Regions from separate parts of the Ruegeria sp. N8 genome, predicted to be linked through region 1. Evidence: riboswitches for the same ligand, from Rfam matches in the RefSeq annotation. Region 1 holds a riboswitch; the other holds the start of a gene.
What was found. A riboswitch is a leader RNA that binds a small molecule or an ion and turns the genes downstream of it on or off. The one in region 1 is predicted to bind cobalamin.
Positions count from the first base shown of each region.

Region 1 (3,814 bases):
CCGAACCTGTGGGACAGGTACAGCAGCACATGCACAGCTATTTCAGCTTTTGCGGCTATGACCGGGGCTTGGCTTTCGTGGCCGCCGCTCAAACCGCCGGGTTGCGACCTTTTTTGAAGGATACGGACTATCGGGACTGCCCAATCCTGTCTGCCGTGTCCCCGTCGAAATTCGGCGGGCGTGCCGGGCCTCGGTTCTTTACCGACGTCCCGGCCGGGGAAATCTGCCTGCGCCATGTGACGGACTTGAACGTCTTTCCCGATGAGATGATGGCCGTCGCCGTCACCGGTTCGCAAATCGAAGACTGGCTGGAAATGTCCGCAGGCGTCTTTAACAGGATGATCCCCGGCCAACGATGCGATCTGCTGGCCTCGGACCGCGCGGGGCATAATTTTGACGTCCTGCATGGGCTGACATACCGGATCGACCTTAGCCAGCCCGCTCGGTTTGGCGCAGATGGGGCACTTTTGCACCCATCGGCCCGCCGCGTCCGCGAGATTCGTTTCGAAGGCCAACCCTTGGATGCAGAGCAGACCTTTGTGGTGGCGTTGAATAATTACCGCGCAAATGGCGGTGGGCACTTCCCCTTTGCCGGGCGGGCGACGCGCGTTCCGCTGCCGTTTCTGCCCCTACAAGATCTGGTCAAAAACTACGTGGCTGCCGGGCCTCATTCCGGCACCGTGTTCGAGCGTCCGTTCCGTCTGTCCCCCGTGGCCGGGGCGTTGGCGGTTCTGCGTACAGGCCACAAGGCCTGGCAGCATCTGGACGACATCGCCGAATTTGTACCCAACATCGCTGGAGAGGACGAGGCCGGTTTTCTGCTGATCCATTTGACGCTCTGACGGGTTGTCATTTGTCCCGCACTTGCCTATATCGCGTGCTGAGAGGTTGGCGCGGGCGAGCGCCTCGCCAACCTGGTCAGGTCCGGAAGGAAGCAGCCACAACGAGCCCCGCTTGGGTCGATGTCCAACCTCTCACTTATCTACCACATGATCCTGGGCAATAAGCTGCGGCCAGACCGCTGCGTTGCGACGGGCGAACACGCCGATATGCCCGATCTCTTTCACCCCGAAATCTGACAGTGACAACAACCTACGCCGCGCATTCGGGCCATAAAGCTCGGCCAGACGCCACACCGCTTTGGGCGGCACCACCTGATCGTCGTCGAATGCGATCAGATCGACCGGCACTCCCTGCCCTGCCCAGTGCGCCTCGGGCAGGGTCTTGCCCAAATCGGGCAGGTAGTTCGTCGGTGCCGTGCACCATTTACGCCACTGCCAGTAGACCCGCGCGGGCAGGTCAGCCCCAAAGCCCAAAGCCCTGCCCGGCAAATACCCCGCCGCTTTGACAACCAACGGTGCATGGCCATACCAGAACAACCCCGCCAGCGCCTTGTACGGCCACGGGTGATCAGACAGAGTGACAAGCCCGGAGCAAACACAGATCATGCGGTCAATCTGCGCGATATCCGGCTGAACCGGGCCCAACATTCCGCCAACGGAATGGCCGATGCTCCATTGTTCCGCGTCCGGGAAGCGTCTGCGCATTTCCGCGCGGGCGGCGGGCATGTCGACCAGCGCCCAGTCCGCCATAGTTACCTGCGAGTCCTGCAATCGGCCGGTCAGCGAATGGCCGAAATCCCGATAGTCATAGGTCAGACAAGCCATACCCTGCTCGGCCGCCAGCCAATGGGCAAAATGCTGATAATAGTCGCGGGGCACGCCGGTCGCTGCATGGATCATCACAACTGTCTTGGGAGGCAGAGCAGGCAGATAGAGCCGCCCCGACAGCATCGCCGGACCGGACGGAAACTGGACATCTTCGGTCAAAACAGGATGCGTATTGTCCAACATCGCCCGCGCCTCATGCTCTAAACTGTTTAGTTCACCCGCGCAGTCGGCCCTGTTCCGTCATCAGAGTCAAGCCGTGGAGAAATTGACCCAACGTCGCGCCGGGATTCAATGGCGCTTGACTCGAAGCCCGCTCAACCGCTAGCGATGGCGTGATGGTTCTCGTCCCCGGTCACGGGGCGGGATGAAAAGGGAACACGGTGCGATCCTGCCCGGCATTGCCGGAACGGATCAAGGCCGAGACTGCCCCCGCAACTGTAAGCGGTGAGCAATGCCGAGATACCACTGGCCAACAGGCTGGGAAGGTCGGCAAAGCCACGACCCGCAAGTCAGGAGACCTGCCATCGAACGAAAACCGAAACTCGGGCGGGGTGTCCGGGACAGGTCGTCAGCACGCTGTCACACCTGATCCATGCCCCTCGTCCAGCGCGCGGAGGGCGCATCATGATCTGGAAGACCAAGACCCACGAATTCACCGCGACGGTATGCCAAAAAACCGGCGCCCCCTGCCCGGCACTGGCCCGAATGGCACGCGCCCTGACGGATGCAATGGCCACGGCCCGTCCGGCAACAACCGATGCGTTCGAGATCGAAGGCAGCAGCGACTTGACCCATTGCGCCGAAGGGTGCTCGGCCCGGTTTCGCGCCCAACCCGATCAGATCCGGGTGTTCTGCGGTGTGGCCGCCGACACTCCGGCCGAGCGGCTGGATCGCTATGCGGATATGTTGTTCGGAGCAGATTTCACCGCCCACGCAGCCAGCCTTTTGCCGACACCGCCCTGCGCGATGATGGAAGTGGTTACCACGGCGCCCCAGCCAGCCGCGCCGACCGAACACCAGCTTTCAGCCTGAATTCAGCTGCCCGTCCGGGCCGCCGAAGTGGCCCAGACCATCTGCGCCTCGGTCTCGACGGCGCAGGGACGTACTGTCCGTAGCATCTGCAAAGCGGTATCTGCGGGCAGTCCGCTATCCGTCATCAACCGCAAAGCAACCATACCCGATCGCCCGCAGCCGCCCCGACAATGGACCAAAACGCCTCCGCCGCCGGACAGCAGCGCACGGGCCCGCTGGCTGACATTGGACCAAATGGCCTGTATCCGCGCATCCGGCGCACCAAAATCCTGGACCGGCAGGTGAGCCCATTCGACCCCGTGCCGCTCCAGATCGCCACCGAACGCCGCCGCTCCCAGGTTTTTCATCTCAGAGCTTGTGGTCATTGAAATCACCAGATCCGGTCGCCAGTCCTGCACCGTCTTCAGATCGGCCGCATAGGCACCTCCCGCGCCGGGCAGCGGAGATATCCCCAGACGACCCGGCCCCAGTCGCAGGGAATAGATGGCGAAATTATTCATGGCACGTTCCGATCAATCTGCACCGATGATGTATCGCCTGCGTCCTTGCTTGCAAATCGAATTTCCTGCGCTGCTGCTGTGGACGTGGGCGGCAGGGGTCACTACGCTGCATCGGACTCCGAATCCGACAGAGCAGATATGACCGACACGCCCAGCCCCGCCTATCAGGTTCTTGCCCGCAAATACCGCCCGGAAACCTTCGCCGATCTAGTCGGTCAGGACGCCATGGTACGCACGCTGAAAAACGCGTTCGAGGCGGATCGAATTGCGCAAGCCTTTATCATGACCGGCATTCGCGGCACCGGCAAAACCACCACGGCCCGTATCATCGCCAAGGGTATGAACTGCATCGGCCCCGATGGCGAGGGCAAGCCGACCACCGAACCCTGCGGCCAGTGCGAACATTGTGTGGCCATTATGGAGGGCCGCCATGTGGACGTGATGGAGATGGACGCCGCCAGCCGCACCGGCGTCAATGATATTCGCGAGATCATCGACAGCGTCCGCTACCGCGCGGCCTCGGCCCGCTACAAGATCTACATCATCGACGAGGTCCACATGCTGTCGACCAGCGCCTTCAACGCGCTGCTCAAGACGCTTGAGGAACCACCC
Region 1 is NZ_JBQFLQ010000006.1:49,169-52,982, forward strand. It holds gene ACR0C5_RS12875 (bifunctional 2',3'-cyclic-nucleotide 2'-phosphodiesterase/3'-nucleotidase) at 1-842, shown strand, start outside; RNA gene ffs (signal recognition particle sRNA small type) at 882-980, shown strand; gene ACR0C5_RS12885 (alpha/beta hydrolase family protein) at 975-1,853, opposite strand; cobalamin riboswitch at 1,990-2,210, shown strand; gene ACR0C5_RS12890 (hypothetical protein) at 2,295-2,702, shown strand; gene ACR0C5_RS12895 (protein-tyrosine phosphatase family protein) at 2,705-3,202, opposite strand; gene ACR0C5_RS12900 (DNA polymerase III subunit gamma/tau) at 3,341-3,814, shown strand, end outside.

Region 2 (3,814 bases), on a different contig from region 1:
GCCATCTTTGCGGCAACAGCAGTAGAATACCCCATCGCCGGCGCGATATCGAGCACGACCTCATCATTGGAAATATTCAGCGCATCCAACATTTTGGCAAGCGTCCGAGGCTCCAGCAGGCAGCGACCGTTCCCCAGATCAAGCAGCCCTTCAACATATGCTGCCTCGCGCTGCGCATCGGGCACGAAATTTTCACGCCTGACGCTAAGCATCGCATCGATAATCGGAAATTTCGTGACATCAGAAGGCCGGATTTGCGTATCGACCATAGTGCGGCGCCGGGCTGCGAAATCTGTCATTGGATCGCTCGTTCTATTCCCTTGGATGCTGGGCTTGTGCCATATCCGGATAAAACCGGCAACGGCTCAGGCATCGAAACTTTTGTTGCAGAACAAGAAAGTGAACCTGTTTCCGATACGGCACGCCTGCGCTTGCTGAATTTTCGCCGCAACCCTCTGGACGCCCCAGAAGAAAGCTGTTAAAACGCCTGTCACACCACAGCAAGTATTTGATTTTACTTGAAAAGGCGAGTTGGCGGAGTGGTGACGCAGCGGATTGCAAATCCGTGTACACCGGTTCGATTCCGGTACTCGCCTCCACTCTCTCTACAAAACAGATTATTCCACTGACGCGCGGCTTGCGTCATTCGGCCCCACGCCCCTGAGGGATGACCTCGTATCCGGGCTCTTCCGGTTCGTCGTCCTCCATCTCGGGCGGAAAACCGGAGGCTGTGATGTCTAGACCGGTTGCATCCTCCAGACGTCGGATGATGTTGGGAGACAATTCACGCTCGCCATAGCGGGCAATTCCGTCCTCGAAAATCTGGATCATGACCGGGTTGATCTCCAGCGGTACACCGGCGCGGTCAGCGACGTCCTGAAACAGCCCGATATCCTTTTTCACAAGGTCCATCGTAAAGGAAATGTCGCGTGATCCGTTCAGGATCACCTGGCTTTCGGTCTCATGCACAAAGGAAGTACCTGATGAAATCTTGATCGCCTCATAAGTCGTGTTCAGGTCCATCCCGGCGGCCTTGGCGGTCACGAGCGCTTCGGCGCAGGTAATCAGGTTTGCCGTCGCCAGGTAGTTGGTCAGCACCTTAAGCACCGAGGCCGAGCCCAACTCGCCTGTGTGCAGCACGCGGCGGCCCATCGTGGTCAGAAAGGGTAGGATACGTTCGAACGTCGCGCGGTCGCAGCCCGCGAAGATCGAGATATTGCCCGTCGCCGCCCTATGGCACCCGCCCGAGACGGGGCAGTCTACTGCCGCCCCTCCGCGTTCGATGACCTGCGCACCCAGCCGCTTGACCTCGGCCTCGTCGGTGGTGGACATCTCCATCCAGATCTTGCCGGGGCCGACCTCGGGCAGCATCTCCTGCATCACGGCGTCCGAGGCAGCAGGCGATGGCAGACAGGTGATCACCGCGTCGCAATCGCGCATCAGCTGGGCCGGGCTTTCGGCGGCCTTGGCCCCCTGCGCCACGAAGCCCGCGACCAGATCAGGGTTCAGATCGTGCACCGTCAGGTCGATCCCGTTGCGCAGCAAAGACCCGGACAGTTTGCCGCCCACATTGCCCAGTCCGATAAAGCCCACTCTCATGCGACACGTCTCCCTGTTTGCGCCGTTTCGGTCATGGCAGCACGGGGTTGCGGGCTTCGTCATGCCGCCCAGCGACGCTTACAGGTCGCTTTTCCACCGTTGCTTCACAGATGCTTGCGACTCGCTTGACAAGCCCCTGCCCGGTGCCGCATGTCCGATCCGTTGGTGTCCTCTGCACGAGGATGAAAAGGGAATGCGTCAACGGATCATCCGCCAAACGCAGCCGCCCCCGCGACCGTGACCGGAGAGGGTGCCCAAGCCACTGGCCAAACAGGCCGGGAAGGCGGGACATCCGACAGGGCAATTGCCCTGACATCCGCAAGCCGGGAGACCTGCCAGCACCCGCGATTGAAACCGGACGGGGTGTTCCGGTGTCGGGTCAAATGCGACCCGCTTGAAACCCCGTCCCCCACGATGAGGATTTGGGGGGATGAGAGACATGACCGAGACCGCTCCGGTCGAGCTGCTGGTTTGCACCACCTGCCGCCGCGGCCTACCTGTTGAAGATGACGCAGACCGCCCCGGCACGTTGTTGCACAAGGCGCTGGAACAGGCCGATCTGCCCGAAGGCGTAACGCTGAGAGCCGTCGAATGCCTGTCGAATTGCGATCAGGGCTGTTCCATCGTTCTGCGCGGCGGACCCGAGCGCTGGACCTTTGTTTATGAGAACCTGAACGAGGTCGATCATGTCGACGTGATCGTCGACGGCGCGACCAAGTATCTGGCCACCGAGGACGGCTTGGTCAAATGGCGCGAGCGCCCCGAACATTTCCGCAAAAACTGCGCCTCGCGCATTCCCCCGATTGGAGCCTGACATGTCCACCCTCGAAAAACTCCCCGTTACTGTGATCACCGGCTTTCTGGGCTCGGGTAAAACCACGCTGGTGCGGCACCTGATGCAGAACCCGCAGGGCAAGCGTCTGGCCGTTGTGGTTAATGAATTCGGCGATGTCGGCGTGGATGGCGATATCCTGAAGTCCTGCGCCATTCCCGATTGCCCGGCGGAAAACATCATGGAACTGGCCAATGGCTGCATTTGCTGCACCGTGGCCGATGATTTCATCCCCACGATCGAGGCGCTGATGGCGCTGGAGCCGCGCCCCGAGCATATCCTGATCGAAACCTCGGGCCTTGCGCTGCCGAAACCGCTTCTGAAAGCGTTCGACTGGCCCGATATCCGCTCGAAAATTACCGTGGATGGCGTGATCGCGCTGGCCGATGCCGAGGCGGTGGCCGCTGGTCGGTTCGCGCCGAATGTCGAGGCAGTGGATGCCCAGCGCATGGCCGACGATTCCATCGACCATGAAACCCCTCTGTCCGAAGTGTTCGAAGATCAGATCTCCTGCGCCGATATCATCCTTCTGACCAAGCCTGATCTGGCCGGCCCCGAAGGTGTCGCCAAAGCCAAAGAGATCATCGCCGCCGAGGCCCCGCGTCCTCTGCCCGTGGTCGAAGTGGCCGAAGGTGTGGTGGACGTGCGCGTCGTGCTGGGTCTTGAGGCTGCCGCCGAGGATGACATGGAGGCGCGGCCTTCGCATCATGACGGTCATCACGATCATGAACATGACGATTTCGAAAGCATCATCGTCGAGCTGCCGGAACAGACCGACCCGGCCGATCTGGTCGCGAAAATCGAACGTCTTGCCAAAGAACTGAACATCCTGCGCGTCAAGGGCTATGCCGCTGTTAAGGGCAAGCCAATGCGCCTTCTAGTTCAGGCTGTGGGCGCGCGCGTGCGTCATCAGTACGACCGTCCGTGGCAGCCCGGCGAAGAGCGCCGTTCGCGTCTGGTGGTGATTGCCGAGCATGACGACATCAAAGAGGCTGAAATCCGCGACATCTTCGTGGGCGTCACCGAGGCTGCCGAGTAAACCATGCACGTCGTCTTCCGCGAAAGCCACGGGTTAGAGGAATCTGAGACCCCAACCGATCTGGGCCAGAGCCCGGCGGATTTGGTGGTGCTGTCGTTCTCGGACAGCGACCTTGGTGCTTTCGCGGCAGGCTGGCATCGCGGTGGCGGGCCTGACGGTCGGATGCCGACCCTGCGACTGGCCAATCTGACGGCGCTGAAACACCCTCTGTCCGTTGACACCTATGTGGAACAGACGTTGGAGGGCGCTAAAGGCATCCTGATCCGTCTGATCGGCGGAGTGCCCTATTGGTCCTACGGACTGCAGCAGGTTCTATCGCTTGCGCAGACCAAAGGGATTGCTGT
Region 2 is NZ_JBQFLQ010000001.1:652,159-655,972, forward strand. It holds gene ACR0C5_RS03305 (protein-L-isoaspartate O-methyltransferase family protein) at 1-299, opposite strand, end outside; tRNA gene ACR0C5_RS03310 (tRNA-Cys) at 526-599, shown strand; gene ACR0C5_RS03315 (NAD(P)-dependent oxidoreductase) at 643-1,599, opposite strand; cobalamin riboswitch at 1,746-1,953, shown strand; gene ACR0C5_RS03320 (DUF1636 family protein) at 2,039-2,413, shown strand; gene cobW (cobalamin biosynthesis protein CobW) at 2,415-3,470, shown strand; gene cobN (cobaltochelatase subunit CobN) at 3,474-3,814, shown strand, end outside.
Region 2: linked by a shared signal. The riboswitch ahead of ACR0C5_RS03320 (DUF1636 family protein) and the one ahead of ACR0C5_RS12890 (hypothetical protein) in region 1 are both predicted to bind cobalamin.